Regions from separate parts of the Variovorax sp. AC103 genome, predicted to be linked through region 1. Evidence: predicted binding sites of a transcription regulator. Region 1 holds the regulator's gene; each other region holds the start of a gene.

Evidence for each region. The regulator sigma-54, encoded in region 1, starts transcription at its own class of promoters, with help from an activator protein. The targets are predictions, from matches to a motif close to TGGCANGNAANCTGCTTT.
Region 2: the regulator sigma-54 is predicted to act here: its motif matches at 4,772-4,789, upstream of AC0IYU_RS03135 (pilin).
Region 3: the regulator sigma-54 is predicted to act here: its motif matches at 3,756-3,773, upstream of AC0IYU_RS24565 (isopenicillin N synthase family dioxygenase).

What each region holds. Positions count from the first base shown of each region.
Region 1 is NZ_CEEDFC010000029.1:79,283-89,278, forward strand. Features, by position in the region: gene AC0IYU_RS31170 (ATP-binding response regulator) at 1-1,473, shown strand, start outside; gene AC0IYU_RS31175 (cytochrome b) at 1,565-2,158, shown strand; gene AC0IYU_RS31180 (YceI family protein) at 2,155-2,742, shown strand; gene AC0IYU_RS31185 (YceI family protein) at 2,794-3,429, shown strand; gene AC0IYU_RS31190 (hypothetical protein) at 3,426-3,683, opposite strand; gene AC0IYU_RS31195 (LysE family translocator) at 3,819-4,475, shown strand; gene AC0IYU_RS31200 (phospholipase D family protein) at 4,494-6,104, opposite strand; gene rpoN (RNA polymerase factor sigma-54) at 6,115-7,728, opposite strand; gene lptB (LPS export ABC transporter ATP-binding protein) at 7,746-8,540, opposite strand; gene lptA (lipopolysaccharide transport periplasmic protein LptA) at 8,537-9,250, opposite strand; gene AC0IYU_RS31220 (thiol:disulfide interchange protein DsbA/DsbL) at 9,395-9,996, opposite strand, start outside.
Region 2 is NZ_CEEDFC010000002.1:103,262-113,257, forward strand. Features, by position in the region: gene AC0IYU_RS03110 (PilW family protein) at 1-393, opposite strand, end outside; gene AC0IYU_RS03115 (type IV pilus modification PilV family protein) at 404-910, opposite strand; gene AC0IYU_RS03120 (GspH/FimT family pseudopilin) at 946-1,539, opposite strand; gene AC0IYU_RS03125 (type IV pilin protein) at 1,533-1,988, opposite strand; gene AC0IYU_RS03130 (PglL family O-oligosaccharyltransferase) at 2,135-3,583, opposite strand; gene AC0IYU_RS03135 (pilin) at 4,227-4,715, opposite strand; gene AC0IYU_RS03140 (3',5'-cyclic-nucleotide phosphodiesterase) at 4,918-5,721, opposite strand; gene AC0IYU_RS03145 (CHASE2 domain-containing protein) at 5,751-8,018, opposite strand; gene AC0IYU_RS03150 (FHA domain-containing protein) at 8,067-8,732, opposite strand; gene AC0IYU_RS03155 (Stp1/IreP family PP2C-type Ser/Thr phosphatase) at 8,799-9,608, opposite strand; gene AC0IYU_RS03160 (TerC family protein) at 9,637-9,996, opposite strand, start outside.
Region 3 is NZ_CEEDFC010000019.1:43,247-53,242, reverse strand. Features, by position in the region: gene rutB (pyrimidine utilization protein B) at 1-345, shown strand, start outside; gene rutC (pyrimidine utilization protein C) at 369-761, shown strand; gene rutD (pyrimidine utilization protein D) at 767-1,609, shown strand; gene AC0IYU_RS24580 (malonic semialdehyde reductase) at 1,606-2,211, shown strand; gene rutF (NADH-dependent FMN reductase RutF) at 2,225-2,773, shown strand; gene rutR (HTH-type transcriptional regulator RutR) at 2,873-3,589, opposite strand; gene AC0IYU_RS24565 (isopenicillin N synthase family dioxygenase) at 3,806-4,807, shown strand; gene AC0IYU_RS24560 (VOC family protein) at 4,824-5,210, shown strand; gene AC0IYU_RS24555 (BMP family ABC transporter substrate-binding protein) at 5,275-6,384, shown strand; gene AC0IYU_RS24550 (ABC transporter ATP-binding protein) at 6,408-7,934, shown strand; gene AC0IYU_RS24545 (ABC transporter permease) at 8,023-9,102, shown strand; gene AC0IYU_RS24540 (ABC transporter permease) at 9,099-9,996, shown strand, end outside.

The DNA of each region.
Region 1 (9,996 bases):
GCGCACGGGCTGGCCGGGCTGCTGCTGTTCAACCCCGAGCGTGCCGACCTGCAACTGCTGCTGGGCCTGATCCTGATGGGCATGACGCTGTCGTCGGCCTTCTCGGTGTCGTTCTACACACCGGCCACCCAGCTGGCGATCACGCTGCTGCTGGCGCCGATCATCGTCACCGGCCTCTGGCTGGGGGCGCCGGTGATGATGGCGGTGTCGGCCATCGGCTGCGGGCTGATCGCGATGATGTGGAAGCTGGTGGCCGAGCGCTCGCGCCAGCTCGAGGAAAACATCGGCCTGCGGCTCAACGAACGCACCTTGCGCGAACAGGCCCTGGCCGGCCTGCGCGCCTCCGAGCAGGCGCAGGCCGAGCGGCTGCGCTTCTTCTCGGCCGCCAACCACGACCTGCGCCAGCCGGTGATGGCCATCGGGCTGCAGGCAGAGGTGCTGCGCCAGCAACTGGATGGCGGCGCCGACATGCAGGCGGTGCAGCACACCGTGGGCTCGCTGGCGCGCGCGCAGCAGGCGCTCGAGGGGCTGACCAACCAGCTGCTGGAAATCGGCCGCATCGAGGCGGCGGTCGATCCGCTGCGGCCGGCGGCGGTGGCGCTGGCGCCGCTGCTGCACGAACTGGCGCGACAGGCCGGCGACGCCCGCGTGCGGGTGCGCTGCCCGGCCGGTGCCGTGGCCTTCACCGACGCCGTGTCGCTGCGCCGCGTGCTGGCCAACCTGGTCGACAACGCCGTCAAGTTCACGCCGCGCGGGCGGGTGCTGCTGGCGGTGCGCGCGCGCCGGCGCGGACACGCCCTGGCCTGGCGCGTGGAAGTGCGCGACAGCGGCATCGGCATTGCCGCGGACGCGCAGGCGCGCGTGTTCGAGGACTTCGAGCAGATCGGCAACGTGGAGCGCAACCTGCAGCGCGGCCACGGGCTCGGCCTGGCCATCGTGCGGCGGCTGGCGGCGCAGCTGGGCATCGAGGTGTCGCTGCGCTCGGCGCCGGGGCGGGGGTCGGTGTTCAGCTTCGAGCTGCCGGCCGCGTCGCAGGGCGCGGTGGTGCCCGCGCACGCCGCCTGCACGCCGGCCACCGCCGACGCCCCGGCTGCGCGCACGCTGCGCCCGGGGCTGGCCGTGCTGGTGGTGGAAGACAACACCGTGGTGGCCGACAGCCTGTGCGCGCTGCTGCGGCAATGGCAGGTCGAGCCGCGCGTGTACGCCAGCGCGGCGGAGGCGCTGGCGCTGGCCGACCTGCGCGCGCTCGACGCGGCGCTGTGCGACATCCGCCTGCCGGGCTCGCTCGACGGCATTGCGCTGGCGCAGGCGCTGCAGGAGCAGAAGCCCTCGCTGGCCATCGCGCTGATTTCGGCGGACATCAACGAAGGCACGCAACGGCTCGCGGCCGAGCGCGGCTGGCATGCGCTGCGCAAGCCGGTGCAGCCCGACGACCTGCACGGGGTGCTGCTGAGGGCACAGCAGCAGGGCTGAAGGCGCGCGGCCCGGCTGGCACGGGCCGTGCAGTGCAGCTGTCACTGCTTCCGATATATGCTCCGCGCACAGGCCGCCGGTCCTGCTTCCGATGTCCGCCGACACCCCCTCCCTTTCCCTTCCCGCCGAGGCCCGCCACCTGCGCTACGACGGGTTCGCCATCGCGCTGCACTGGTTGCTCGCGGCCCTGATCGTCGGCTCGCTCGGCGTGGGGCTCTACATGACGGGCCTGCCGTTCTCGCCGCTGCGCCTGAAGGTGTACAGCTGGCACAAGTGGGCGGGCGTCACGATCCTGGCGCTGTCGGCCCTGCGGCTGCTGTGGCGCATCGGGCACCGGCCGCCCGCGCTGCCGGCGGGCATGTCGCGCCTTCAACTGGCGAGCTACCGCGTGAGCCACACGCTGATGTACCTGCTGTTCTTCGCGGTGCCGCTCTCGGGGTGGGCCTACAGCTCGGCCATGGGCATGCCGGTCGGGTGGTTCGGTGTGCTGGCGCTGCCCGACTTCGTGCCGGTCGACCGGGTCTTCGCCGAGGCGGCGCTGCAGCCGCTGCACAAGTACAGCGCCTTCACGCTGGCGGGCGTCACGCTGCTGCACGTGGCGGCGGTGCTCAAGCACCACTGGATCGACCGCGACGGTCTTCTGAAACGCATGTGGCCCGGACCACGCAAGGAATCTGCTCGATGACGCGCCTTTTCTACCGCCTGCTGCCTTGCGCGGCACTGGCTTTCGCGGCGGCCATGCCCGCGCTCGCTGTTGCCGAGCCTATCGCCACCAAGCTGGTGGCCGACAAGAGCCAGATCGTCTTCGTCACCAAACAGATGGGCGTGCCGGTGGAAGGCACCTTCAAGAAGTTCGACGCCCAGGTGGCCTTCGACCCGAAGAAGCCCGAAGGCGGCACCGTGGCACTGCAGATCGACACGGGCAGCGCCGGTTTCGGCATTCCCATGAGCGACGCCGAGCTGCCCAAGGCGCCCTGGTTCGACGCCGCGCACTTCCCGCAGGCGAGCTTCCAGTCGAGCGCCATCAAGTCGCTGGGCGACGGCAGGTTCGAGATGGCGGGCAAGCTCACCCTCAAGGGCACGGCCAGGGCCGTGACGGTGCCGGTCAGCATCACGGCGGCTGGCGGCTTCGCGGTGGCCACCGGAAGCTTTACGATCCAGCGGCTCGACTTCAAGGTGGGCGACGGCGAATGGACCGACACCTCGATGGTCGGCAACGAAGTGCAGGTGCGCTTCAAGTTCACGCTCGCAGGCCTCGGGCCGCTTTGAGACCCGGAACCGCCGCACCTACCCGCCATGCCTCACACACCTCACGCCATGATGAAGAAGCTCATCCTCGCCTCGGCGCTCTCGGCCTGCGCCCTCGCCGGCAACCCCGCCGCGGCCCAGGACTACACGGCACTGCCCGTGGCCGCCAAGCCCGCGGGCGGACCGGTGAAAAACGCCAGCTACGTGGTCGACCCGACCCACACCTTCGTGATGTACGAAATGGGCCACTACGGCACCACCACCAACCGGGGGCGCTTCAGCACCAAGGACGGCACGGTGAAGATCGACGGCACGGGCACCAGCGGCGCGGTCGACATCACGATGGACATCAGCTCCATCAACACGGGCGTCGACCTGCTCAACCGTCACGTGCAGAGCAAGGATTTCTTCAATGTGGCGGAGTTTCCGACCGCGCGCTTCGTGGCCGATCGCATCGACTTCAGCGGCGACAAGGTGGCCGACGTGCCCGGCACGCTCACCCTGATGGGCCAGACCCGGCCGGTGACGCTGAAGGCCGCGCGCTTCAACTGCTACCTGAGCCCGCTCATCAACCGCCAGGTCTGCGGCGGCGACTTCGAGACGACCGTGGAGCGCAGCGACTGGGGAATGACCTGGGGGCTGAACTTCGGCTTCGAGAACAAGGTGAAACTGCTGGTGCAGGTCGAGGCCGTCAACATCCAGCCCTAGGCGCCGGGGTGATGGAGGCCGGCCAGGCGCTTGCGCTCGTCGTCCTTGGAGGCCTTGAGCCAGTTGCGGGAGGCCACGAACGCACGCGGCAGGTTCAGCAGCACCAGCATCCAGGCACCGGTGACCACCGTCATGAACGCCCCGAACAGCAGCTGCTCGGCCAGCGGGGCGTCGCTCCAGTAGAAGAAACTCAGCAAAAACGACAGCACCACAGCCCAGACGGCCAGAAGGATGAGGTTTTTCATTTTTTGCATCAGTAACTCCGGTGCAGAAAATGTAAACCAAAAGTTACCCGAGTACTACTTAAAGTTTAGTTTTCAAACCCCCGATCAGCGTGCACTAATGCACGCTGATCGCGCATTTGATCTCCACGCCACGCCTTTCAGCCCATGAACACCACCCTTTCCCTGCTCGGCATTGCCGGCGCGATGGCCGTCGGCGCGATGAGTCCCGGTCCCAGTTTCGTGATGGTCGCCCGCACGGCGGTGGCTTCCAGGCGCGACGGGCTGGCAGCCGCGCTGGGCATGGGCGCGGGCGGACTGGTCTTCGCCATCGCCGCGCTGGCCGGCCTGCAGGCGGCGTTCCTGGCGGTGCCGGGCCTGTACCTCGCCATCAAGGGCTTCGGCGGCGCCTACCTGGTGTACCTGGGTGTGCGCATCTGGCGCGGCGCGCGGCAGCCGCTGGCCATGGCGGCGGTGCCCCCGGGGGGTACCTCGCCAAGCGCGCAGGGTAGTGGCGCACACCCCTTGCGCACCTTCCTTGTCGGCCTGGCCACCCAGGTCAGCAACCCGAAGACAGCGGTGGTCTACGCCAGCATCTTCGCGGCCTTCCTGCCGCGCGACGTGCCGCTGGTGCTGGCGCTGTCCGTGCCGGTGGTCATCTTCTGCATCGAGACCGGGTGGTACACCGTCGTCGCGCTGGCCCTTTCTTCAGCGGCGCCGCGCTCGGCCTACCTGCGCTACAAGGCCTGGATCGACCGCGCCGCGGGCGGCGTGATGGGGCTGCTGGGCCTGCGGCTGATGTGGTCGGCCGTCAGCGGCAAGTGACGGGCGGCAAGCGCACCGCTAGAGCAGGCTTTCGGGCGTCAGCGGCGCCAAAATCTCGAGCATCGTGCGGTCCCACAAGCCCGAGTCAGGCTCCTCGGTCAGCACGGTGAGCTTGCCGGCGTCGTCGCTGGTCCACTCGATGCGCGACTCGTTGCTGCCCTCGGCAAAGCGCAGCCGGTAGGCGCCCTGCTGCTTGAGCACGTCGAGCAGCTTGAGCATCTGCTGCGCCATTTCGGGGCTGTGGATGATCAGCCCGATCTCGGTGTTGGCCGACTCGGAGCGCGGGTCGAAATTCATCGAGCCGACGAACAGTGTGCGCCGGTCGATCACCGCCGACTTGGCATGCAGCCGCCCCACCGAGGTGCCGAACAGCCCGAGCCGCACGCTGCGCCGGGTGCGGCTGGAACTCAGCTCGTACAGGTCGGCGCCCAGCTTGAGCATGTCGGGCCGGTAGCGGCGGTAGGCGGTGTGCACCAGCGGCTCGTCGGTGGCGGCCAGCGAGTTGGTGACCACGCTGATCTTCACGTTGCGCCGGCGAATCTCGCGCATCACCTCCAGCCCGGTGGCGCCGGGAATCAGGTACGGCGAGACGATGGTCACCTCGGAGCGCGCACGGCGCATCTGCTCGACCACGTTGTAACGCACGCTGTCGACGTCCAGCAGCGGCACGCCGCCGTAGGAAGCCGTCTTGCCGATCACGCGGTCGGGCGAATCGGCGTAGGCCTCGGCCAGGGTCCAGATCAGGTTGAGCTTGCCGGTGTTCAGGTCGTCCGCCATCGGGCTGTAGCCGAGCAGGTCGTTGGGCGCGGGGGGCGGCGGGGGTGGCGTGGTGTCGGGGCCGGTGGCGGCCTCGAAGCGGCGCTGCAGTTCGTCGCGCGGCACATCGGTGCGCACCACGGAGCCGATGGGCCGCACGTAGACGCTGTTCCAGTACTGGTCGAACAGGCTGCCCAGCCGCGGGATGAGCGCGCCGGTCACGAAGGTGTCCAGGTCGAGGAAGTTCTCGCCCGCGGTGCGCCGGAAGTACTGGTTGCCGATGTTGCGCCCGCCCGCCACCGCCATCGCGCCGTCGGCGATGAACAGCTTGTTGTGCATGCGGCGGTTCACGCGGCTGAAGTCGAACAGCGAGGCGGTGAAGCGCTTCAGGATGCTGCCGCGCCCGGCCGGGAACGGGTTGAACAGGCGCAGCTCGACGTTGGGCGTGGCGGCAAAGGCCAGCAGCAGCTCGTCCTCGCCCGAGGTGTAGAGGTCGTCCATCAGCAGGCGCACCCGCACACCGCGCAGCGCGGCGTCGCGCAGGGTGCGCAACAGGTAGCGGCCGGTCTCGTCGTTCTCGATCTGGTAGTACTGCACGTCGAGCGTGCGCTGGGCGCGGCGCGCCAGCTGGATGCGGGTATCGAAGGCGAAGTCGCCGCCGGGCATGAGGCGAAAGCCGCTCAGGTCGGGGTCGGGCTGGGCCCCCAGCGCGATCTTGCCCAGGGCGGTATCGGCCGACACGGCGATGGCCTTGACGGCGGGGCGCGGCGCCTCGTCGGGCAAGGTGGCGCAGCCGGCGAACAGCAGCACGGCCACCAAGGCGAAGAACCCGAGCCCCCGGCGCGACATCGGATGCGGGCGGCCAGGGCTCATGGTCGGCTTGCTACAGCGCCTTGCGCAGGTTGGCGGGCGCGATGCGCAGCGCCTCGCGGTACTTGGCCACGGTGCGGCGTGCGCACTCGATGCCCTGCTCTTTCAGCATCTCGGAAATCTGGCTGTCCGACAGCGGCTTCTTGATGCTTTCCGAGCTGACGAACTGCTTGATGAGCGCGCGCACCGCGGTGCTCGACGCATTGCCGCCGGTCTCGGTGCCCAGCGCCGAGCCGAAGAAGTACTTGAGCTCGACCGTGCCGAACGGCGTGGACATGTACTTGGCCGTGGTCACGCGCGAGATGGTCGACTCGTGCAGGCCCAGCTCGTCGGCAATCTCGCGCAGCACCAGCGGGCGCATCGCGAGCTCGCCGTGCACGAAGTAGCTCTTCTGGCGCTCGACGATGGCGTTGCTCACGCGCAGGATGGTGTCGAAGCGCTGCTGGATGTTCTTGATGAACCAGCGCGCCTCCTGCAGCCGCTGCGACAGCGCCTGGCTGCCCTCGCCCTTGTGCGCCTTGAGAGCGCCCGCGTAGATGTCGTGCACGCGCAGGCGCGGCATGACCTCCGGATTCAGCATGACGCGGAACTTGATGTTGGTGCCGCGGCCGGTCTTGGTGACGATCACGTCCGGCACCACGATGTTGCGCTCCACGTCCACGAAGCGCCGGCCCGGCTTGGGCTCCAGCCGCGCAATGATCTGCAGCGCCAGGCGCACCAGCTCTTCGCTGGTGCGGGTGAGCGTGGCCAGGCGCTTGAAGTCGCGACGCGCCAAGAGTTCCATCGACTGCTTGCACACGGCCATGGCGGTCTTGCGGACCAGCTGCTCCTGCTCGGTCTCGTCCGGGCGGGCCAGCGCGCGCAGCTGGATGCCCAGGCATTCGCCCAGGTCGCGCGCGCCCACGCCCACGGGCTCCAGGCTTTGCAGCAGGCCGAGCGCCACCTGGAAGTGGTGCACGAGGTCGTCGAACTGGTCGTTGTCGTCGCCAGCCAGGCCCGAGGCCAGCGCGGGCAGCGAGTCTTCGAGGTAGCCGTCGTCGTTGAGCGACTCGATCAGGAAGCGCAGCGCGGCGCTGTCGTTCTCGTTCAGGCGCAGGCTCAGCGCCTGGCGGTGCAGGAACGACTGCAGCGACTCCTGGCTGCGCGCGAGCTCGGTGGCGTCGGCGCGCTCATCGTCGCCCAGGTTGTTCTGGCGCGCGGGGGCGTCGCTGCCCCACTCGCTGTCGTCGGGCGCGGCCATGTCGACGGTGCCGTCGCCTTCCCAGTCGGGCTCGCGCTCGGTGATTTCCGTGGCCGGGCCGTCGGAGTCGGCGGTGCTGGTGGTCGTCTCAGTGGACGAAGCAGAGGTGCTGGCCGCCGGCGGCGCGAAGTCGCTTTCACCTTCGATGCCGTCGCCTCCATCGCCGCCGCCGTCATCGCGCGGGACCGGCGCATCGGCCGCGTCGAGCCCGAATTCCTCGCGCGCCGCCTCTTCCGCGGTGCGTTCGAGGAACGGGTTCTCGTCCAGCATCTGCTCGACCTCCTGGCTCAGTTCGAGCGTGGAGAGCTGCAGCAGCCGGATCGACTGTTGCAGCTGCGGCGTCAATGCCAGGTGCTGCGAGACGCGAAGGGACAGCCCTTGCTTCATGGAGAGCCCACCCGCCCTTACATCCGGAAGTGCTCGCCAAGGTAGACGCGTCGTACCTCGGCGTTGTCGACGATCTCCGAAGGCGTGCCTTGTGCCAGCACATGCCCGTCGCTGATGATGAACGCGTGGTCGCAGATGCCCAGCGTCTCACGCACGTTGTGGTCGGTGATGAGCACGCCGATGCCGCGTTCCTTCAGGAAACTGATGATCCGCTGGATCTCGATCACCGCGATCGGGTCGATGCCGGCGAAGGGCTCGTCCAGCAGGATGAAGCGCGGCTGCGTGGCCAGCGCGCGTGCAATCTCCACGCGGCGGCGCTCGCCGCCCGACAGCGCGAGCGCGGGCGAATCGCGCAGGTGGTCGACCCGCAGGTCGGACAACAGTTCGGACAGGCGCTCCTCGATGTGCTGCCTGGACAGCGGCGCCATCTTGCCGTTGGCGTCGGGCTCGCTCTGCAGCTCCAGCACGGCGCGCACGTTTTCCTCGACGGTGAGCTTGCGGAAGATCGAGGCTTCCTGCGGCAGGTAGCTCAGGCCCATGCGGGCGCGCCGGTGGATCGGCATGTGCGCGATGGGCTCGCCGTCGATGGTGATCTGGCCCGCGTCGGCACGCACCAGCCCCACGATCATGTAGAACGAGGTGGTCTTGCCCGCGCCGTTGGGCCCGAGCAGCCCGACCACTTCGCCCTTCTGCACGTCGAGCGAGACGTCCTTCACCACCGTGCGGCTGCCATAGCTCTTCTTCAGGCCGCGCGCCACCAGGCGGCTGCCCGGCGCGCCGTTGGCGTCGTGCGTTCCAGCGGTTTCGATCACTTGCGGGTTTCTCCGTCGTCGAGCGTGGTGCTCTGGCGCAGGCCCTTGCCGGGCGCCGGGGTGGGTGCCGGCGGCGCAGCCTTCGCGCCCGCCGGGGCCGAGGCACCGGCGGCCGGCGCGGCCGCGGCCTTGGGGGTCAGGATGGTCCTCACGCGCCCGCCGGGGGTGGACGCGTTGACGGCGGTGTTCGCCGGCACGGTGGAACCGTTGACGGTGTAGGTGTCGTTGCTCTGGTCGTAGACGATCAGCGCGCCCTGGCTCTCGTCGTTCGGCGTGGCGCCCAGCAGGCGGCGCATGACGGCGTTGCGGATGAACTTGACGTTGTCGGCGCGGCTGTCGTACTCGATGACTTCGGACTCGCCCTCGATCCATTCGTCGGGCGCATTGCGCTTCTGCTTGTAGTAGGCGCGCTTGCCGGGCGCCGCCGTGACCACGCCGTACTGGTAGCCCTCGGCGTCCTGGCGCACGTCCATGCGCGCGCCGCGGATGATGATCGTGCCCTTCGTGACCAGCACGTTGCCGGTGAACACGCTGGTCTGTTTCAGGTCGTCGTAACGCATGGCGTCCGACTCGATGTTCATCGGCTTGGTGCGGTCGGCGGTTTCGGCCAGGGCGCCCGAGGCGAAGCCGGCCAGCAGCAGCGCGGCGGCAGCCAGGCGGCCGATGCAACGGAGGAAGGAGGGAGTGGTGGGGTAAGAATGCAATGTCATAGAGGCACGAAACTTGCTCGGCATTGTATGCGGCTGATTGCGCCAGCCCCGCACGCACAGATGAAAAAGCCCGCCGAAGCGGGCCAGGTATCCCTTGCAAAAAGGGGAGAAGGCAGCGGCAGTCAATGCGCGCAGCCCCGGGGGTCAGCCTTTTTTCGCTTCGCCGATCAGGTAGTTGACGACCTGCAGCACCTTGGTCATGTTACCGGCGGTCTCGCCATCCACATACCAGCGGCCGGCCACGGCCATCGCCGGCACGCCCGCCACCTTGTAGGCGTCGGTCATCTGCGAGGCGCGCTTGGCCTTGCTGGCCACGCTGAACGAGGTGAAGGTTTCCTTGAACTTGGCGCCGTCCAGGCCGTTGGCCGAAGCCCAGGCAATGATGTTGGCGTCGCCGTTCACGTTCTGGCGCTGGGCATGGATGGCGCTGAACACCTTCGGCTGGAATTCGTCGACCTTGCCCATGGCCTCGAGCGCGTAGTACAGGCGCTGCTTGGCTTCGACGTCGTTGCCCACGAACGGCACGGGAATGCGGCGGAAGGCGACTTCCTTCGGCAGCGTCTTGGCCCAGGCTTCGAGCGCCGGTTCGAAGTCGTTGCAATGCGGGCAGTTGTACGAGAAGAACTCGACCACTTCGATCTTGCCGGCCGGTGCGTCGACCGGTGCGCGCTTGTCGAGCACCAGGTACTCGGTGCCTGCCTTGGGCGCGCGCGCCTGGGCGTGGGCCGGATTGGCGGCCAGGGACA
Region 2 (9,996 bases), on a different contig from region 1:
AGGCTTGTCGTCCTCCTTGATGATCTGCACCGGAACAAGGTCGAAGCTGATGTCCTGGGTCGCGAGGCTCGTGTTGATCGCGTTCACCCTGCACCCCATCACGCCGCTGTTGGCCTCGTCTGGATCGCCACCGGCCAGGCCGATGCCGAAGCCTGCCTGCCGAAGGTCACGGTCTAGCGCGAAGGCGCCCAGGGTGCCGCTGATCTGCGCGTCGTTGCCTGCGCCGACCGAGCGCTTGCGCGCGTCCCACAAGGTCTGCAGCTGCACGATGATGAGCACGCAGACCAGCCCGACAACAAGGCCGACCATCAGTTCGATCAATGACACGCCGCTTTGCCGGCGCGCGGAGCCGCCCAAGAAATGCGAACGAGGATGCATGTCGTCTTTGCGCACGGTACTTTTCTCAGTTGATCAGGGTGGCAAAAACATGGCGGCGCTTGACCGGATTCGACGGCACTTTCCAGCACACCGTGATGGTCAGCTTGTTGTGGCCGTCGGCGGTCGTATCCACGCGGATCTGCTGCATGAACGAGTCGGAGCCTGGCAAGCCGCCGTGGGCCGCATCCTGCACGGCCGCAGCCCACGAAGTCACCACGGCGCTGGTCGCAGCACCGCCGGAGAAGTTGCAGTCATCACCGGTGGCCTGGTGCTGGAAGGTGGCAAGCGCGGTCTGCACCGACGTGGCGCGCGCCGCGCTGTCCACGCCGGCCCGGCTCACGCTGATCCACGCCTCCTGGCCGATCTGGCTCGCCCATTGCGCGGCCAAGGTGCGGTACTCGGCATCGGACTGCGTGGCAACGGCCTGCGCGCTGAGGCCCACCATGCCGACGATGCCCAGCATGAACAGCAGGATGGCGACCACGGCCTCGATGAGGAACATGCCGCGTTGGCGCAACGGGCCGCGCCTCATGCGCGGACGCATTGGTATCCGGTTCGAACGCAGCTTCAGCATTTGCGTGTTTCCCCCGCGCCTGTGGCAGCCGGATCGCACATGCGTACCTGGCCGCCGGCGCTTGCCATCACCCGCAGGCAACGTGCAGGGCCGCCGGCGTCCGCGCAAGTGGCGCCCTGCTGTCCGAAGTTCACGACGGCACCCGCGCCGACCAAGGCGCCCGCCGCATTGAAGCGGATGCTGGAAGCGCCGGTCGTACTGATGACGACCGACGTTCCCTGCCCGGAGCGCCCTCCGCCCTCTGCGCCAGCCTTGCCCTCGATAAAGACATGCGGATCGTCAGCGGTCTCGGGTGTCTGGCGTACCAGCCAGTTGGGGCCGCTGGTGGTCAGCGCCGAGGTTTCCACATTGGCGGGCACCGGAGAAGCGGTGGTCAGGACCAGTTCCACCGGAACGTTTCGGCGAATCGCCTCGGCGCGCGCTTGCTGCAACGAGGCAGAAAAGGCCTCCGCGGTCGCGAGGGTCTTCATGTTCTCGGCGTACTGGCGCATCGAAGGCACCGCCATCGCCGCCATCACCGCGAAGATGACCAGCGTGACCATCAGCTCGATGAGCGAGAAGCCGCTCTCACGAGCGGAGTTCAGCATGTGCCGCCCTTGCTCGTGATCCAGCAAAGATCCGTGGGAGCCCCAGTCCAACCGGCGTCGAGGGTCGCAGTGCCTTTGGCTCCAGTTTCTTTCAGGGTATACACAAAGCCTGCTGTGCTCGTGCCGGTTTTACCAGTTGCAGTGATCGTGTATGTGGTGGCGGTCGGAGTGCCACAGTCAAAGTCGAACCCTTTCGTACTGGCTGGCTTCGTTGCAACAGTGCCTGAATCGCAAGCCCCTGCAAAAGTACGGTTGTCTTGAAAGAACTGCTCCATCCGCGGGCGCATGCCAGCCAGCAGCCCAAGCGCCTCGGAGACCCGCGCACGACGCACATAGTCCGAATACTGCGGAAGCGCAATCGCAGCCAGGATGCCGATGATCGCGACAACGATCATGACTTCGACAAGCGTGAAGCCGGCGCGGCGATGGCGGTTTTTGTAGATGGTCATGAACAAGGCCCAAAGCACCCACAGGGGGCGACAGACACAAATGTGTATCTTTGTGGCCTAGCTTACGCTTCTTTACCTTCTGTAAAGAAGCCGCTTATCTGGAGATAAACGCCGCTCGTCATACCCAAGGCGACGCTGGACAGTGCTCAAAGGGCGGAAGAATCGACCGGTTTGCCTTGGAGCCAATGTTCGTACTGACGTGGAAACGCAACGCTGAAACGTTGCGCTTCCGCCCGCGCCTCGTCGTGCATGCCCATCAGTTCGGCGCTTTCTATCAGCTTCACGATCACACGAGGTTCGGGCGAAAAGTGCACAAGTCGTCGAGCCAGCGCATGGATTTCCGTCGCGTTGGAGGCGGTCACCGTGGTCAGGGTGAGCCTGGCAAAGTCGACCTGATTCGCAAACAGCCACGAGCCTTGCGCTGCTTCGAGGGGATGCTCCTCGTACTGAGGCAACCGCTCGTCCCGAGGCAGATAGATCTGGCTGATGCGGATGTAGTCCCAGCTTGCATAGCCGACGGTGGCGATCAACACCGCCGCAGCTACCGACGAAAAGGCCTGAAGCCTGGGCCGGGGTCGATCTCGATCTGCTACCGCTCGCTTGGCGGGCCAGAGTACGCCGAGGCAAAGACCGAACACCATCTGGAACGGCCCGTACCACAACGGATATTCGAGCAGGCTGTGCAGGACGATCACGCCCAGCAGCCCCCAGGCCATGACGCGGAACGGATCGCGCTCGCGCCACGGCTGCGCGGTGATGACGAACCAGATGAAGCCACCACACACGAGCACCGCCGCCGGAATGCCGAGCTCGACCGCAAGGTGCAGGGGCAGGTTGTGGGCGTTGTCGAGGATCTCGACGAAGCGCGCTCCCGGGTACAGCGTGCTGTGCATGTAGTGCGCGAAGCTCAGTTCGCCCCAGCCCCATCCCCGCCACGGACGCTCCGCGATGAGCGTCAGCACGTTGTGCCAGAGAATCAGCCGGCTGTGGCTGACCGGTGCCCCTTCGCTCAGGCGCTGCGCCATGCTCTCGGTTCCACTGCCGACGAGTTGCGGCAGGACCCAAGCGGCTGCGAAATACAGGGGAATCAGGGACAGGAGAGCCAGCGGGGCGGGCAAGCAGGGCAACGCCTCCGGCCGGGCCTCCCCCCGGGCCTCCCCCCTGCGGCGCGGGTCACGTCTCTCACGACGCGCCATCCAGGCTGCGGTGCCAACGATCAGCAGAAACTCCAGCAGGCCCGTTCGCGACGTGGACGCTGCGGCGGCCAGCACCAGCAAGACGACCGCTACAAGCCACGCGAGGCGCTTGAAGGAGGCCCCATTTTTTCGCGTCGCGTGAAGCCAGAGCGCCGCAATCAAGGCCATGCTGATCAGGCTGGCGAACTGGTTGCGTTGGCGCAGGTTGCCGAAAGCCTGTCCGACTGCCGGCGAGGTCGTCCAGGGCTCAAGATGTTCTGCCAACCCGTAGTATTGGAGCAGGCCGAGCACAGTGCTGATGAGTCCGGCGCCTAGTAAGCCATGTGCGATGACCGCGTGCCATCGAGCACCACGATGGACAAAGCTCGCGCCAACGTAGACAGTCATGACGGTGACCATGACGACGATTGCTGCGGGGATGCGAGCGCTGAGGCCGAGCCGGGAGTCGGGAGAAGCGGCGACAAGGAGCGCAATTACGGTAAGCCAAGCTACGGCCCAAGGGCTCACGAGACCGAACCTTGCCTTCGCCAAGACCAGCAAAGGCGCTACGCAGAGCCACGACGCCAACTGCTGCCAAACGTTGACCGAAGGGCCTGCAGCTACAGGAAAGATGAAAGGTAACGCGATCAGCGCGCTACATAAAGCTGGTGCGCCAACTGGATCGGGCAAATTCTCTGTGACGAAGCAAGATGACGGCGCCAACTTCATTGGACTGATTCTGCCCTCGATGCTATTGGTGTTTAACGCGATGTGCGTCGAGCGTCGACGTAGTTGCGATATCGGGCAGAGAGGTAGCCACACCAAACCCCAGAAAACGCGATGGGCGAAAAATACGTCGCCATATTCGCGTTTTGGTTTACCAAAGATACGTGGCTCTTCAACTCGATTAGCCAACTTTTGTCAATAAACGCTGGAATAGATTTAGTCTAACCTTTTCAGATTCACAACTTATTGAATACTTTTTTTGCCATGGCATCAATGATTAGGAACACTGAAACAAAAAGCCGCCCGAAGGCGGCTGATCGCAGAACCGATGTGAAATTTACGACGAGGCTGCAGCTACGCCCGGGCATTCCTTCGGAGCCAGCTTCGCTGCCACAGTCGATGCGCAAGTCCAAGCGCCGGTGGTCCCAGAAGCGCCTTGCGTGTCGGCTGCACGAGTCCAAGTAATTGAAAGGCCGTTGACTTGAGCATTGCCCTTCAACGTGCAAGCGATAGTGCCACCCGAGTTTGCGGGAGATGTCGTGCCTTGAAAGCCGGTGATCGCGATAGCCGAGCAGCGCGCTGTCGATGCTTGAATACCCAAATCCGTCACTGCGGTGGGAGGCGTGCCGGAAGCGATGCGATCTTCCACATTCACTTTGGCGGGAGTAATTTCTGCGAGGCCACCAGCGACTTGGGACTTCGCAACATAGTCCTGATACGCCGGCAGAGCCACAGCAGCCAAGATGCCGATGATCGCCACAACGATCATCAATTCGATAAGGGTAAAGCCGGCCTGTGCGCGGCGGGCGAGAGTGCGATGGTTCATGAACTAACTCCAGGTTGGTTGGTTGAGCCCGGGAACCTGCCCGGAGCGCAGTACCTTCCGCAGCATCTGTGCCAAGCGGCTTTCAATCGTTTACAGATTGAAAGTAGTGCATTTGTTCACACTTCAGTTACAGAGAGTGACACTTCTTGGCCGTGCTCGCAACAACAGGTGACAAATTTGTCACTCTCAACGACCCGCGAACTCAAAACGTCAGCACCCCATCCGCCTTCAGCCAGCGAATGTCCCGCTGCGCCAGCCCCGCCACCTGCCGGGCCGCCAGCCCTTCGATCTGGCTCATGATTTCCTCGGTCTCCGCGGGCTTGGTGTGCGTGATGTAGATCGGGTACTGCTTGCCCGGATCGATCTGCGCCAGCTCATCGGCCAGCACCGACGGCGACAGGTGCAGGCTGCGCTCGGCCAGCGCCTGCTCGCGGCTGCTGAAGGCCGTCTCTATCACCAGCATCGCCACGTCCAGCGCGTTCACGCGCTTCCAGAAGGGCGCGTTGCGCTCGGTGTCGCCGGTGAAAACCCAGTGAGCGCCTCCTTCGGCGCGCCGTACGGCGAATCCGCAGGCCGGCACGGTGTGCACGGCTGGCAGCACCTCGATGCGCTTGGGCACGCGGCTGCCCAGGTGCAGCGACTGCCCCACCGCGATGTCGTGAAAGCTCACGAAGGGCGCGTCCTGGCTCGGAATGCTCTCGAAGTCCGGCCAGATGACGTTGTTGAACACATGCGTGCGCAGTGCCTCGATGGTGGCCCTCAGCGCATGCACCCGCAGCGGCTGCGCGCGGCGGCTGCCGACGGCGTCGAGCATCAGGGGCAGCGCGGCAATGTGGTCGAGGTGGCTGTGGGTGAGCACCACGTCGTCGATGGCGGCCATTTCATCGAGCGTGAGGTCTCCGACCCCCGTGCCCGCATCGACGAGCAGGTCGGTGTCGACCAGAAACGAGGTGGTGCGGCAGCCTTTGGCGATGGCGCCCGAGCAACCCAGCACACGAACCTGCATTGTGAGAGACCCCTTGTGTGTGTCTGCCGTCATTTGGTTTCGAACCGGGTTGCGCCGTCCCAGTTCGGGTCTTGCGGACGCAACGCCATCGAGGCTAAACGCTGGGCGTAGAGCTGGTAAAGGACTTTTTTGGCATCCTCGGCGAGCAAGGGGGCGAGCAGGCTTCGGCCCAGGGCCCAGTCCTGGCGCCGGTAGGCGGCGAGCACGTCGCTCCAGCGCTCGAGCATGCGGCGGGCGTGCTCTACGGACTCGGGGGTGCGTGCGACCAGCGGCGTGAACACGGCCACCGCCTGGGCCTTGCCCTTGACGCGCACGCTGTCGAGCTCCTGCCAGAGATGGCCCGGCGCCATGGCCCGGGTCGCGCTGCTGGCGACAATTTCGACGCCGTAGTGCCCGCTCAGGCCCTCGAGCCGGGACGCAAGGTTGACCGCGTCGCCCACCACGGTGTAGCTGCGGCGCTCGGTGGAGCCCATGTCGCCCACGCTCATCACGCCGCTGTTGATGCCGATGCCCACGCTGATCTCCGGCCGGCCGCTGTCGCGGTGGATGCGGTTGATGTCGCGCACGGCGTCGCCCATGTCCAGGGCGGCCTGCACGGCGAGCGTGGCGTGGTCGGGCGTGTCGATGGGCGCGCCCCAGAAGGCCATGACGCAGTCGCCCATGTACTTGTCGACGGTGCCGCGGTGCGCGCTGATGACGTCGGTGAGCCGGCTGAACACAGTGTTGAGAAAGGCCTGCAGCTCGGCCGGCGCCATCTGCTCCGACAGGCGGGTGAAGTCGCGCATGTCGCAGAACAGCACGGTCATGGGCTTGCTCTCGGCGCGCATGCTGTAGCGGTCGGGGTGCGCCATCATTTCGTTGACCAGTTGCGGCGGCACATAGGTGCCGAAGAGCCGCGCCAGCCCCCGCCGGGCGCGCGATTCGACGAAGTAGCCCCAGCTCATGTTGAGCACGAACGCCAGCGCCGTCATGGCCAGCGCCGACGCCAGCGGCAGGACGAGCCCGTGGCCCACGTAAAGCCAGAGGTTGAGGCCGACCAGCGCGGCGACGGTGCCGGCGGCCAGCAGCACGGCGCGCGACGCCGACAGCAGCGACAGCCCGAAGGCCAGCACGAGCCCGGCCGCCAGGACCAACAGCACCTCGTAGCCCGGCGCGTAGTCCGGCACGCTCAGCAGGCGGTGATCGAGCAGGCCGGAGACGACGTTGGCATGCACCTCGACGCCCGGAAACGCTGCGTCCACGGGGGTGGCGCGCAGGTCCTGAAGGCCCGGCGCGGTGGCGCCGAGCAGCACGATCTTGTCTTTCAGCTCGCCCGGTGCGAGCTTGCCTTCCAGCACCTCGGCGGCGGGTACGTAGCGAAACGATCCGCCGTTCGCGCCGCCGGGTCCGCGAAACGGCACTTGCATGCTGGCGCCCTGGTCGACCGGAATGCGCAACGGGCCCAGCCGCAGCGACGCGAGCCGGGGCAACCCCGCGCCGGCGCCCGACGCGAAGGCCGGCAGCACCGCCGGCGAGCCGTTGGCAAGCCGGTAGACCGCGAGCCCCAGCGATTCGTAGTACCCAGGCTGCGCCTGGTCGCCTTCGTAGCGGGCGAGCAGCGGCACGCTGCGGATCGCGCCGTCGCCGTTGGCGCCGACCAGCATGTTGAGAAAGCCGGCGGCCGGCGCGGCCTGGGCCAGCGCAGGCAGGCTGGCGCCGAACCCGTTCCAGGTCGTGCCGTAGGTGCCGCCCGCGGGAAAGGCGCCGGCCGGCAGCAGCGGCGTGGCGGGCAACTGGCCCTCGGCGCGGGGCGGCTGCGTGCGGTTGAAGTAGTAGCCGAGCGCCACCCGCTGGCCTTTCAGGGCTCCGGCAAAGGTGGCATCGTGGTCCAGCGAGGGCGCCAGCCGCTCGACCTCCGACGCCAGGCCGGGCATGCCCTGCAACGGCCCGTTCGCCATTTCGCGCAGCCGTTCGAGGCCGGAGCTGCGGTCGGGTTCGAGAAACATCACGTCGAAGCCGAGCACGGCGGCCTGCTGGCGGGTCAGCAGCTCGGTGGTGAGGCGGGCCATCTTGTCGCGCGGCCAGGGCCACTGACCCTGGCGCGCCAGGCTGGCGTCGTCGACGTCGACGATCACCACGCGCGGATCGGCCGTGCGCGGCATGGTGGCGCGCAGGCGGATGTCGTAGATCAGCAGGTCAAGGCGTTCGAGTGCGCTCAGCGGCCAGGCGCCGGTGGCATGCGCCAACGCCAGCAACAGCGGCAACAGCGTGATGGCGATGCGCGGCCAGTGGCGCCGCAGCTCGCTCCACTTGCTCACGACAGCCCGTCCTTGCGGGCGTTGCCGCGGCAGGCCACGGGGGGAAATTCAGATGCGAACGAACTGCATGCGCGTGGCGCCGCCGAGCTCGAGCACGTCGCGCTCCTGCAAGGCGACCGCCTCGGTGCCCAGCTGCAGGCCGTTGAGCGTGACGTTGCCCTCGACGCCAGCGGCCACGTAGCCCTGCCGGCGGCGCGTGACGACGGCCACGGCGACGCCGGGCTTGCCGATGGTGGTGACGACCTTCTGCAGCGCAACGTCCTGGCCTTCGTTGGCGCCAGCCAGCACCCGCAGCACCGGAATGCCCAGCTCGACCAGCGCGCCGGACTCGGTGGGCGCCGACGACAGCGGCACGGCACCCGAATGCCCCGAGTGCTCGGGCAAGGTGGTGCGCACGGAACCGGGACCGATGGCCAGGTTGCTTCGCGCCCGGAAGTGGATGCGGCAGCCACCGACCTCGATGACGTCGTTGTCCTTGAGCGCCTGCTTCTGGATGGCGAGCGCATTGACGTACGTACCGTTGGTACTGTTGAGATCTTCAATTTCGACTTGACCATCGCCATCGCTCATGTGCAGCACGGCGTGCTCGCCGCTGACCGCCAGATTGTCGATCACGATGTCGTTGTAGGCACGTCGTCCCAACGTCGTGCGTTCCTTGGCGAGTGCCACTTGTCCGATGACAACGCCATCGACAGAGATGATCATCTTCGGCATTGCCGACTCCCCGATTGCAAAGCTTGAGTGAGGGCAAGCGGGACGGTGGGGTGCCGTCCAGGCCTGCTACTTGGCCGCGCGAGACGTTTCCAGGACGCTCGCCCGTGCCAGAACAACCGAAATATTGTCCCGTCCGCCATTGTCGTTTGCAATTGCAACTAAAAGTGAAGCTTTTTTCTGAAGCGCGATATCGTGCGCAAGAAGCGTGAAAAGCTGCTCATCGGAAATCATCTCGCTCAGTCCGTCGGAGCAGAGCATATAGAGATCGCCCGGTCTTGCGCTGTGTTCGTGCATTTCCAGCATGACCTGCGGCTCCACGCCCACCGCGCGGGTCACGAGGTTGCGGGTCGGCGAATTGAGCGCTTCCTCGGCGGTGATGGCGCCGGCGTCGAGTTGCTGCTGGCGCAGCGAATGGTCGCGCGTGAGCAGTTCGAGCTTGTCGTTGCGCACGCGGTAGCAGCGCGAATCGCCGATGTGGCCGACCACCACGCGCTGCGGCCGGAAGGCCGCCAGCACCAGCGTGGTCCCCATGCCCTGCAGCTCGGGGTTGGTGGTGCCGGCGTGCAGGATGGAGCCATTGGCCTCGTCCGTGGCGGCCTGCAGCGCCCGGCGGACCACCCGGGCCGGCGCCTGCATGCCGGCCTGGGCGAACCAGCGGCCGAAGCTGGCATGCATCAGCGACACGGCCATGGCACTCGCCACTTCGCCGCCCTTGTAGCCGCCCATGCCGTCGGCCAGCAAGGCCAGCCCGAGCGCGGAATCGACGTGGACGGCGTCTTCGTTGTGGGCGCGCAACCGCCCGACATCGGTCAGGGAGGCGAACTCCCAGGTCAGCGCGGGGCGGGTCGAGAACAGGGAAACGCCGACACTCGCCATGGTTTGCCAGTGCCGACTTCTCAGAAACTCAGTGTGCCGCGGCGTGCGCGCGCCGTTGCAACAGGCGGCCGACGGCCACGACGAACAGGGCACCGGCAGCAGCTGCCGCATAGTGCAACCAGGGATTGGCCGCGAGCGTGTCGCGCAGCGCCACGTCGCTCACGATGGTTTCGCCACCGACCCAACCGATCAGCGCGGCACCGAGCATGACGATGATCGGGAAGCGTTCCATGAGCTTGATCATGAGGGTGCTGCCGAAAATGACCAAGGGAATACTGATCGCCAGGCCCAGCACCAGCAGCACCATGCTGCCCTGCGCGGCGGCCGCCACGGCAATGACGTTGTCCAGGCTCATCACCAGGTCGGCCAGCAGGATGGTGCGCACGGC
Region 3 (9,996 bases), on a different contig from region 1:
CCCGGCGACATCGTGGTGCCCAAGACGCGCTACAGCGGCTTCTTCAACAGCACGCTCGACAGCACGCTGCGCGCGCGCGGCATCCGCCACCTGGTGTTCACCGGCATCGCGACCAACGTGTGCGTGGAGTCCACGCTGCGCGATGCCTTCCACCTCGAGTACTTCGCGGTGATGCTGGAAGACGCCACGCACGAGCTCGGCGGCGCCGCCATCCAGAAGGCCTCGGTCTACAACGTGGAGACCTTCTTCGGATGGGTCTCCACGGTGGACCAGTTCTGCCGCACCTTCGCGCCCGCCCCTGCTGCTGCCGCACCAACCGCCCCGGCCGAAACGGCCATCGCCTGATTTCTTCACGAAGGACTTTTCCCATGCCCAAGCAAGCCATCATCCCGCCCGGCACCGGTGTGCCCCTTGCCCCCTACGTTCCCGGCACGCTCGCCGACGGCGTGCTCTACGTGTCGGGCACGCTGCCCTTCGACAAGGACAACAACGTGGTCCATGTGGGCGACGCGAGCGCGCAGGCGCGGCATGTGCTCACCATCATCCAGGGCGTGGTCGAGGCGGCCGGCGGCACGATGGACGACGTGACCTTCAACCAGATCATGCTCAAGGACTGGGCCGACTACGCCAAGATCAACGCGGTGTATGCCGAGTTCTTTCCCGGTACCAAGCCCGCGCGCTACTGCATCCAGTGCGGCCTGGTGAAGCCCGATGCGCTGGTCGAGATCGCCTCCATCGCGCACGTCGGCAAGAAGGCCTGAAGCACATGACCCGCATGACCGGCATGACTTCGCTGCACTACGAGGTGCATGGGCCGTCGGACGCGGCGGCCACCGTGCTGCTGTCGTCGGGCCTCGGTGGCTCGGCCGGGTTCTGGCAGCCGCAACTGGGCGCGTTGATTGCCGCGGGGCATCGGGTCATTGCGTACGACCAGCGCGGCACCGGCCGCAGCCCCGGCGCCCTGCCCGATGCGTATGCCATCGCGGACATGGCGAACGACGTGCGCGAGATCCTCGACGCCACGAACACCGCGCAATGCCATTTCGCGGGCCATGCGCTGGGCGGCCTCGTCGGCCTGCAGCTCGCGCTCGACACGCCCTCGCGCATCGCCAGCCTGGTGCTCGTCAACGCCTGGTCGAAGCCCAACCCGCACTCGGCGCGTTGCTTCGATGCGCGCCTTGCACTGCTGGGCGCATGCGGTGCGCGTGTGTACGTCGAAGCGCAACCGATCTTCCTGTACCCCGCCGCGTGGTGCGCCGCGCACGCCAAGCGCGTGGCCGACGAAGTCGATCACGCCTTCGCGCATTTCCCCGGCGAGCACACCATGCGCACGCGCATCGCCGCGCTGCGCGCCTTCGACATCGACGCACGCCTGGCCGACATCGCCGCGCCCACGCTGGTGGCGGCCGCCAAGGACGACGTGCTCGTGCCCTGGACCTGCTCGCTGCGCCTGGCCGACGGCCTGCCGAACGCCACGCTCAACCTCATGGCGCACGGCGGCCACGCGCACAGCGTGACCGAGGCCGATGCATTCAACAGCACCCTGCTGGCCTTTCTTTCGCGGGCGAGCACTCCCACCGCACACACAGCACACACCGTTTCCGCATGACCACCTCCGCCACGCTCTCCACACTCGACGACGCCGCGCTGTCGCTGCTGTTCACCGGCGCGCGCAGCCACAACGGCTGGACCGACGAACCCGTCACCGACGCGCAACTGCAGCAGATCTACGCGCTCGCGAGCCTCGGCCCGACCTCGGCCAACTGCTCGCCCGCGCGCTTCGTGTTCGTGCGCACGCCCGAAGGCAAGGCGCGCCTGGCGCCTGCGCTCTCCAAGGGCAACCTCGACAAGACCATGAGCGCGCCCGTCACGGTCATTGCCGCATGGGACCGCAAGTTCTACGACCGGTTGCCCACGCTGTTCCCGCATGCCGACGCGCGCAGCTGGTTCACCGGCAGCCCCGAGGCCGCGCACGAGACTGCCTTTCGCAATGCCAGCCTGCAGGCGGGCTACCTGCTGCTGGCCGCACGCGCGGTGGGCCTGGACGCCGGGCCGATGTCGGGCTTCGATAAGGCGAAGGTCGAGGCGGCCTTCTTCGAAGGCACCGACTGGAGCGTCAACTTCCTCATCAACCTGGGCCACGGCGACGCGTCGAAAGTGTTCGCTCGCCTGCCGCGCCTGCCTTTCGACGCGGCCTGCGTGCTGGCCTGACGGAGTCACTGCAATGTTGAACGCCATGGTCTCCCACGCTGCTCCATCAAACCCCGCCGGCCTGCCGCAGGGCCTGCCCAAGGCCGACTATCGCAATGCGATGGCGCGCCTGGGCGCCGCGGTGAACATCATCACCACCGACGGCCCCGCGGGCCGCGCGGGCTTCACGGCATCGGCCGTGTGCAGCGTGACCGACGAGCCGCCGACGCTGCTGGTGTGCCTGAACCGCTCGGCGTCGGTGTACCCGGCGTTCAAGGCGAACGGCGTGCTGTGCGTGAACGTGCTGGCCGCGGGGCACCAGTCGCTGTCGGCCCTGTTCGGCGGCAAGACGCCGATGGACGAACGCTTCGCGGCGGGCCGATGGAGCCGCAACACCACGGGCTCGCCGATGCTCGACGACGCGGCCGTGTCCTTCGACTGCCGCGTGATGCACGCGACCAGCGCGGGCACGCACGACGTGCTGTTCTGCGAGGCGGTGGCCATCGCCATCGGCGGTGCGGCGCAAGGGCTCATCTACTTCGACCGCCGCTATCACGAGATCGCGGTGCCGCCGCAGCACTGACTTTTCTCTTGGCAAGGAAAACCCACGCGCGCGATGCGCGTTCCGTGTTGTCCCATGTCCCCTCGGGGAGAGGGAGCAAGACCCAGCGCCTTGCGGCACTCACCGCGGCGTGATGCCCTGAAGAATGATGCGCTGCACGTTCTCCACCGTCTTCTCGAAGAACGCCTCGTCGTCGAGCGTGTGCCCCGACAGCGCCTGCACCTGCACGCCGAAATCCGCGTAGTGCTGCGTGATCGCCCACAGCGCATAGATCAGGTGCTGCGGATCCACCGGTGCCAGCTTGCCCGCGGCCACCCACGCCGCGATCACCTCCGACTTGCGCTCCACCAGCGTGCGCAGCTCGCGGTCGAGTTCGTCGCGCAGCAGCGGCGCGCCCTGGATCATTTCAAGACAGAACAGGCGCGACGCATCGGGCCGGTCGCGCGAGATCACGAGCTTGCGGCGGATGTAGTCGCCGATGGCCTGGCTCGGGTCCTGCTCCGCGCTGAAGCCGCGCAGCGGTTCGAGCCACAGCGCCAGCAAGTCGCGCAGCACGTTGACGTAGAGCTCTTCCTTGTTCGCGAAGTAATAGAGCAGGTTGCTCTTGGACACATCGGCGCGCGCGGCCACCTGGTCGATCGACGTGCCGTGCAGGCCGAAGCGCGAGAACAGGCCCAGTGCCGCACCCAGAATGGCGCTGCGCTTGTCCTCGATCTGGCGCAGCCTGCGGCTCACCGCTGACGCGCTGCGCACCACGGGTTTCGTACGCTTGCGCGCCGGGCTTTCCTTGCTGGCTTCCTTGCTGGTGTTGGCAGCCAGCGCCTTGGTCTTCGGCATCTTCCCTCGCTCTCTCTATCTCGGTCTTCGGTTTCGTTCAGTACTGCGCACCACTGTAAGGCCACGGTGCATCACCGTGCGCCACGACGGCCTTCACAGGCTGACGCAAGGGCCTTGCCACGCACCATGCTGACGCGGCGATTGCGATTTGTCCATTTGGTCCAACTGGCACAGACGTTGCATGGCGAAAGGCATGCCAAGCAAGAGGAACCCGCCATGACCCTGCTGTCCGTCCCCATCATCGATCTCGCGCCTTACTTCGCCGGCACCGCCGAAGGCAAGGCCGAGGTCGCGAAGAAAGTCGACGAAGCCTGCCGCAGCATCGGCTTCCTCGTCATCACCAACCACGGCATTCCGCCGGCGTTGATCTCCAGCGTGTCGTCGCTCTCGCGCACCTTCTTCGACATGCCGCTCGCCGAGAAGCGCAAGGTCGACCGGCCGCGCGAAGACGCGGTGCGCGGCTACAGCGCGGTGGGCGAGGAAGGCCTGTCGTACAGCCTGGAAGAGGCGGCGCCCGGCGACCTGAAGGAGTCGTTCTCCATCGGCCCTTCGAACGTGCCGAACGACGACTACCACCGCGGCCCCGCCGCAGGCCCGCACTTCGAGCCCAACAGCTGGCCGCCCATCGACGGTTTCCGCGAAGCCTACGAAGGCTACTTCGACGCCATGAGCGATCTGTCTCGCTCGCTGATGCGCATCTTCGCGCTCGGCCTGTCGCTGCCGGAGACCTTCTTCGACGACAAGATCGACGAGCACATCAGCATGTTCCGCGTGCTGAGCTATCCGCCGCAGCGCGAGCAGCCGCTGCCCGGCCAGTTGCGCGCGGGTGCGCACAGCGACTACGGCAGCCTGACGATCGTGCTGCCCGACGACAAGGGCCTGCAGGTGTTCAACAAGGCCGGCCAGTGGGTCGACGTGCCGCAGGTCGAGGGCGGCCTGGTGGTGAACATCGCCGACCTCATGATGCAGTGGACCAACGACCAGTGGGTGTCCACGCTGCACCGCGTGATCAACCCGCCGTTCGAGGTGGCGAGCACCAACCGCCGCCAGTCGCTGGTGTTCTTTCACCAGCCCAACTACGACGCGATGGTGGAGTGCCTGCCGAGCTGCCTGGCGCCCGGCGAGAGCGCCAAGTACGCGCCCATTTCCTCCGGCGATCACCTGACCTCGAAGTTCGTCAAGCAGACGACGTTCGGCGGCACCAAGGCCACCGCCTGACCGGGGCCCCACGCACATGGCGCACCTCTCCTACGTCAACGTCTTCGCCAAGGACGTGGTCGCGCTCAGCGGCTTCTACCAGCGCGTGTTCGGCTTCCCCGAAATCGAGGCGATCCGCTCGCCGATCTTTCGCGGGCTGGACACCGGCAAGTCGAGCCTGGGCTTCAACGCGCTCGACGCCTACGAGCTGCTGCACCTGGCCGAGTTCTCCGACACGCGCGGCGTGAAGTTCCTGCTGAACATCGACGTCGACAGCCAGGCCGACGTGGACCGCATGGTGCCCGTGGCGCTGGAGGCCGGCGCCACGCTCGTCAAGGCGCCGTACGTCACTTACTACAACTGGTACCAGTCGGTGCTGCTCGACCCCGAGGGCAACGTGTTCCGCATCAATTTCATGATGTAGCGGCACGCGGCTTTCTTCTCTTTCTTCCCCGTCTCCTCCCATGCTCCTCACGAAAGGTTGCTCCATGCTGCGCACTCCCTCCCACGGCACCACCCTCGGCCTGGCCCTGAGCCTCGCAGCCGGCGGCGCGTTGTTCACGACGTTGCCCGCCGCGGCCGCCGACGGCTTCACGCTGAAGGACAAGCCGAAGATCGCCATGCTCTACTTCGGCCCGAAGAACGACGGCGGCTGGACGCAGGCCTTCGACGAAGCCCGCGTGAAGATCGAAAAGGAGATCGGCCAGAAGATCCAGTTCGTCGAGAACGTGCCCGAGGACGCCTCGGCCATCAAGCCTGCGGCAGAAAAATTCATTCAGCGCGGCGCCAACATCGTGATCGGCACGGCCTTCGGTTATTCCGACAGCTTCAAGGACCTCGCCGCCAAGTACCCCGACGTGGCCTTCCTCAACGGCTCGGGCACCACCAACGGCACCAACCTCGAATCGTTCTACGGCCGCACCTACGAGAGCCAGTACCTCTGCGGCATGGCCGCGGGCGCGGCCTCGAAGACCGGCAAGCTCGGCTTCGTCGCGGCCAACCCCTTCGGCGTGGTGAACTGGACCATCAACGCCTTCGCGCTCGGCGCGCAGAAGATGAACCCGAACGCCACCGTCAACGTGATCTACACCGGCGCGTGGAACGACCCGTTGAAGGAACGCGCCGCCGCCGCCGCGCTCATCGACCAGGGCGCCGACGTGATCGGCCAGCACGTGGACAGCCCCACGCCGCAGATCGTCGCGCAGGAGCGCGGCGTGTACGGCACCGGCCACCACCGCGACCTGCGCCAGTTCGCACCCAAGGCCACGCTGTGCTCGTCGGTGTGGGTGTGGGACAAGTTCCTGACGCCGGAGCTGAAGAAGGTGATGGCCGGCGGATGGAAGCCCGCCCCCTACGGCGCCTTCATCGAGATGAAGGACGGCGGCACCGACATCGCGGGCTTCGGCCCCGCCGTTCCCAAGGACAAGGCCGCGGCTATCACCGCCGAGCGCGACGCGATCATGAAGGGCAAGCAGGTCTATGCCGGCCCGCTCGCCGACCGCGACGGCAAGGAGCGCGTGGCCAAGGGTGCCGTGCTGTCCGACGCCGACCTGTGGAAGATGGACTGGTTCGTCAAGGGCGTGGTCACGCAGAAGTAAGCCAGCCAGGACCGAAGACGCCCATGCCCAACGCGCTCGAACTCACCGGCATCCGCAAGTCCTTCGACGGCTTTGCGGCGCTGACCGACGCACACTTCGCCGCCCGCTGGGGCGAGGTGCACGCCCTGCTCGGCGAGAACGGCGCGGGCAAGTCCTCGCTGATGAACATCGCGGCCGGGCTCTACGCGCCCGAGGCCGGGCAGCTGCTGGTGGACGACAACGCGGTGCGCTTCACCGGGCCGCGCGATGCGGCACGGCACCGCATCGGCATGGTCCACCAGCACTTCAAGCTGGTGCGTCCGTTCACGGTGGCGCAGAACATCCTGCTCACCGCACCGCCGCCGGCCGAGTTCCAGAGCCACGGCGAACGCCTGCGCGAGATGGCACGCGACATCCGCAACAAGGCATCGGAGCTGGGCTTCGACATCGATCCGTCGAAGCGGGTCGACGCCCTGTCCATTGCCGAACAACAACGCGTCGAGATCCTCAAGGTGCTGCTCGCGGGCGCGCGCATCCTGATCCTCGACGAGCCCACCGCCGTGCTCACCGACCAGGAGGCCGCACGCCTGCTGCAGACGGTTCAGGGCCTGGCGCGTGCCGGTGCCGCGGTGGTGCTGGTCACGCACAAGATGGCCGACGTCAAGACCTACGCCGACCGCGTGACGGTGATGCGCAGCGGCCGCACGGTGGCCACGCTGCAGCCCGCCGAGACATCGGTCGTCGAACTGGTGAAGCTCACCGTGGGCGAATCGATCGCCGCGCAAGGCTTCCAAGCCTCGGCCGCCGCGCGCGGGCCGGTGCGGCTGTCGGTGCGCGGGCTGCGCACGCCGGCCTCGCCCGAAGGCCGGCGCGTGCTCGACGGGGTCGACCTCGAGCTGCACGCCGGCGAAATCTACGGCCTGGCCGGTGTAGGCGGCAACGGGCAGGGCGAGCTGGCGGGCGCGATCATGGGCCTGCCGGGCGAGGCCACCGAAGGCGAGATCGACCTCGCGGGCCATGGCGACCTGAAGACCCTGGCGGCCTCGGCGCGCCGCGGCATCGGCATTGCCGCCATTCCGGCCGACCGCTACGGGCTCGCGCTCGCGGGCGGCCTGTCGGTGGCCGAGAACTACGCCATCGGCCGCGTGCACACCGGGCGCTACGGGCCCGTGTGGCGCCTGCGCCGGGGCCGCATCCAGAGCGACACACAGGAAGCCGTGCGCGCGTTCGACGTGCAGGGCGTGCGCTCGGTCGCGCAGAAGGCCGCGCTGCTCTCGGGCGGCAATGCGCAGAAGCTGGTGCTGGCGCGCGAGTTCGGCAAGTCGCCCACGCTGGTGCTCGCGCACAGCCCGAGCCGGGGCCTCGACGTGCGTGCGAGCGCAGAGGTGCACGCGCGGCTGCGGGCCGCGCGCGACGGCGGCGCCGCGGTGCTGCTCATCAGCGAAGACCTCGACGAAGTGCTGCAGCTGGCCGACCGCGTGGGCGTGATGACACGCGGTCGCATTGCCGGTGAATTCGCGCAACCGGCCGACCGCCAGGCCATCGGACAGGCGATGGTCGACCATGGCTGAAGCATCCCTCACGGCCGACATGGCACACACACCCAAGCCCCCCCACACCGCTGCTCTCGCTCCTCTCGCTCATGAAGCGCCGCGCGCCATGCAGCCGCTCGCGCGCCGCCGCTACGCGCTCGAGATCCGCCAGCACATGGCGTGGCGCTGGCAGGCGCTGATCCTCGCGGCCGCGCTGTTCGTCGGTTTCGCAATTTCCGCCGCGATCCTGGTGGCCGCCGGCGTGCCGGCCGACGAGCTGGCCAACGAGTTCGTCACGCAGACCTTCTTCGACGGGCAGAACTTTCGCGCCGTGCTGTTCCAGGCCGCGCCGATGATCCTGGTCGGCCTGGCGGGCTCCATCGCATTCCGCGCGCGCTTCTGGAACCTCGGGCTCGAGGGCCAGATGATCTGGGGCGCGATCGGCGCGACCACCCTCTCGATGTGGCAGATCGGCCCCGAGAACCTGCGCCTGCCGCTGATGTTCGTGGCCGCCGTGGCCTGCGGCCTGCTGTGGGTGCTGGGCCCGGCGTGGCTCAAGCTGAAGCTCGGCGTCAACGAGATCATCTCCACGCTGATGCTCAACTACATGGCGGGCAACTTCCTGCTGCACCTGGTGTACGGCAACTGGAAGGACCCGAAGGACAACTTCCCCTACTCGCCGCAGTTCCGCGCGTTCGAGCGCCTGCCCGAACTCGGTGGCGGCGTGGGCAGCGCGATTTTGCTGGCGGGCGTTGTTGCCTTGCTGGCGTGGTGGCTGGTGAGCGTGAGCCGCGTGGGCCTGTACCTGCGCTTCGTCGACGCGAATCCGCGCGTGGCGCATGCCAACGGCGTGCCGGTGCGGCGCACCATCTACGGCGCGGTGCTGCTGTCGGGCGCGATGGCCGGGCTCGCGGGCTTCGCGGTGGTCGCGGGGCAGGAAGGCCGGCTCACGCAGGCCTTCTACCAGGGCTACGGCTTCTCGGGCATCCTCATCGCCTTCCTGGCGCGCAACAACCCGCTGGCGGCAACGGTCGTCGCATTGCTGGTGGCCGCCCTGTTCGTCACCGGGCGCAGCCTGCAGGTGTTCTACCAGGTTCCGTTCTCGATGGTGCAGCTGATCCAGGCCATCATCGTGGTGTGTGTCGCGTCGAGCGACTTCTTCATTCGCCACCGGCTGCGCCGCGTGGGGGGCGAGGTTCTGCAATGAGCGGTGGTGTCATCCTCAACTGGCTCGCGAGCACGCCGGACTTCGCCATTCCGTATGCGCTCGCTGCGCTCGGTCTCATCATCAGCGAACGCGCGGGTGTGCTCTCGCTGGGCGCCGAAGGGCTGATGCTGGTCGGCGCGCTCGCCGGCATCGGCGCGCAGATCGCCATCGGGCAACCGGCCGTGTCGCTGGTGCTCGCGATGCTGGCGGCCAGCGTGGTGTCGATGCTGTTCGCGGTGATGGTGATCTGGCTGCGCGTGAACCAGGTGATTGCCGGGCTTGCGCTGGTGTTCTTCTGCCAGGGCCTCACCTCGCTGGTCGGCTCCATGGCCGACTGGACCAACCACGCCACCGAGGGCATCGGCGCGATGGCGCTGTGGCCGCTGTCGATGCTGCCCGGCGTGGGCAAGCTCTTTGCGCAGAACGCGATGGTGTGGCTCACCTTGCCGATCTTCGGCGCGGTGGCGTGGTTCTTCGCGCGCACCTCCACCGGGCTGCGGCTGCGGGCCGTCGGCGAAAACCCGCAGGCCGCGGATGCGGCGGGCATCAACGTCACGGCGTGGCGCTTCGCGGCGGTGCTCGCGGGCTCGGCGCTGGTGGGCCTGGCGGGCGCCTACATCTCGGTGGTCAGCACCAAGCTGTGGATCGCGGGCATGACCGGCGGGCGCGGCTGGATCGCGGTGGGCCTGGTGATCTTCGCGCGCTGGTCGCCCTGGAAGGCGCTGGTGGGCGCGGTGCTGTTCGGCTGCATCGAGGCGCTGATTCCCCAGCTGGCCGCGGCCGGCGTGCAGCTGCCGCAGTACTTCGTGATGATGACGCCGTACGCGGTGACGCTCGGCGTGATGGTGTGGGTCGCGCTCTCGCGGCGCGGCGCCGACGAAGAGCCCGGCGCGC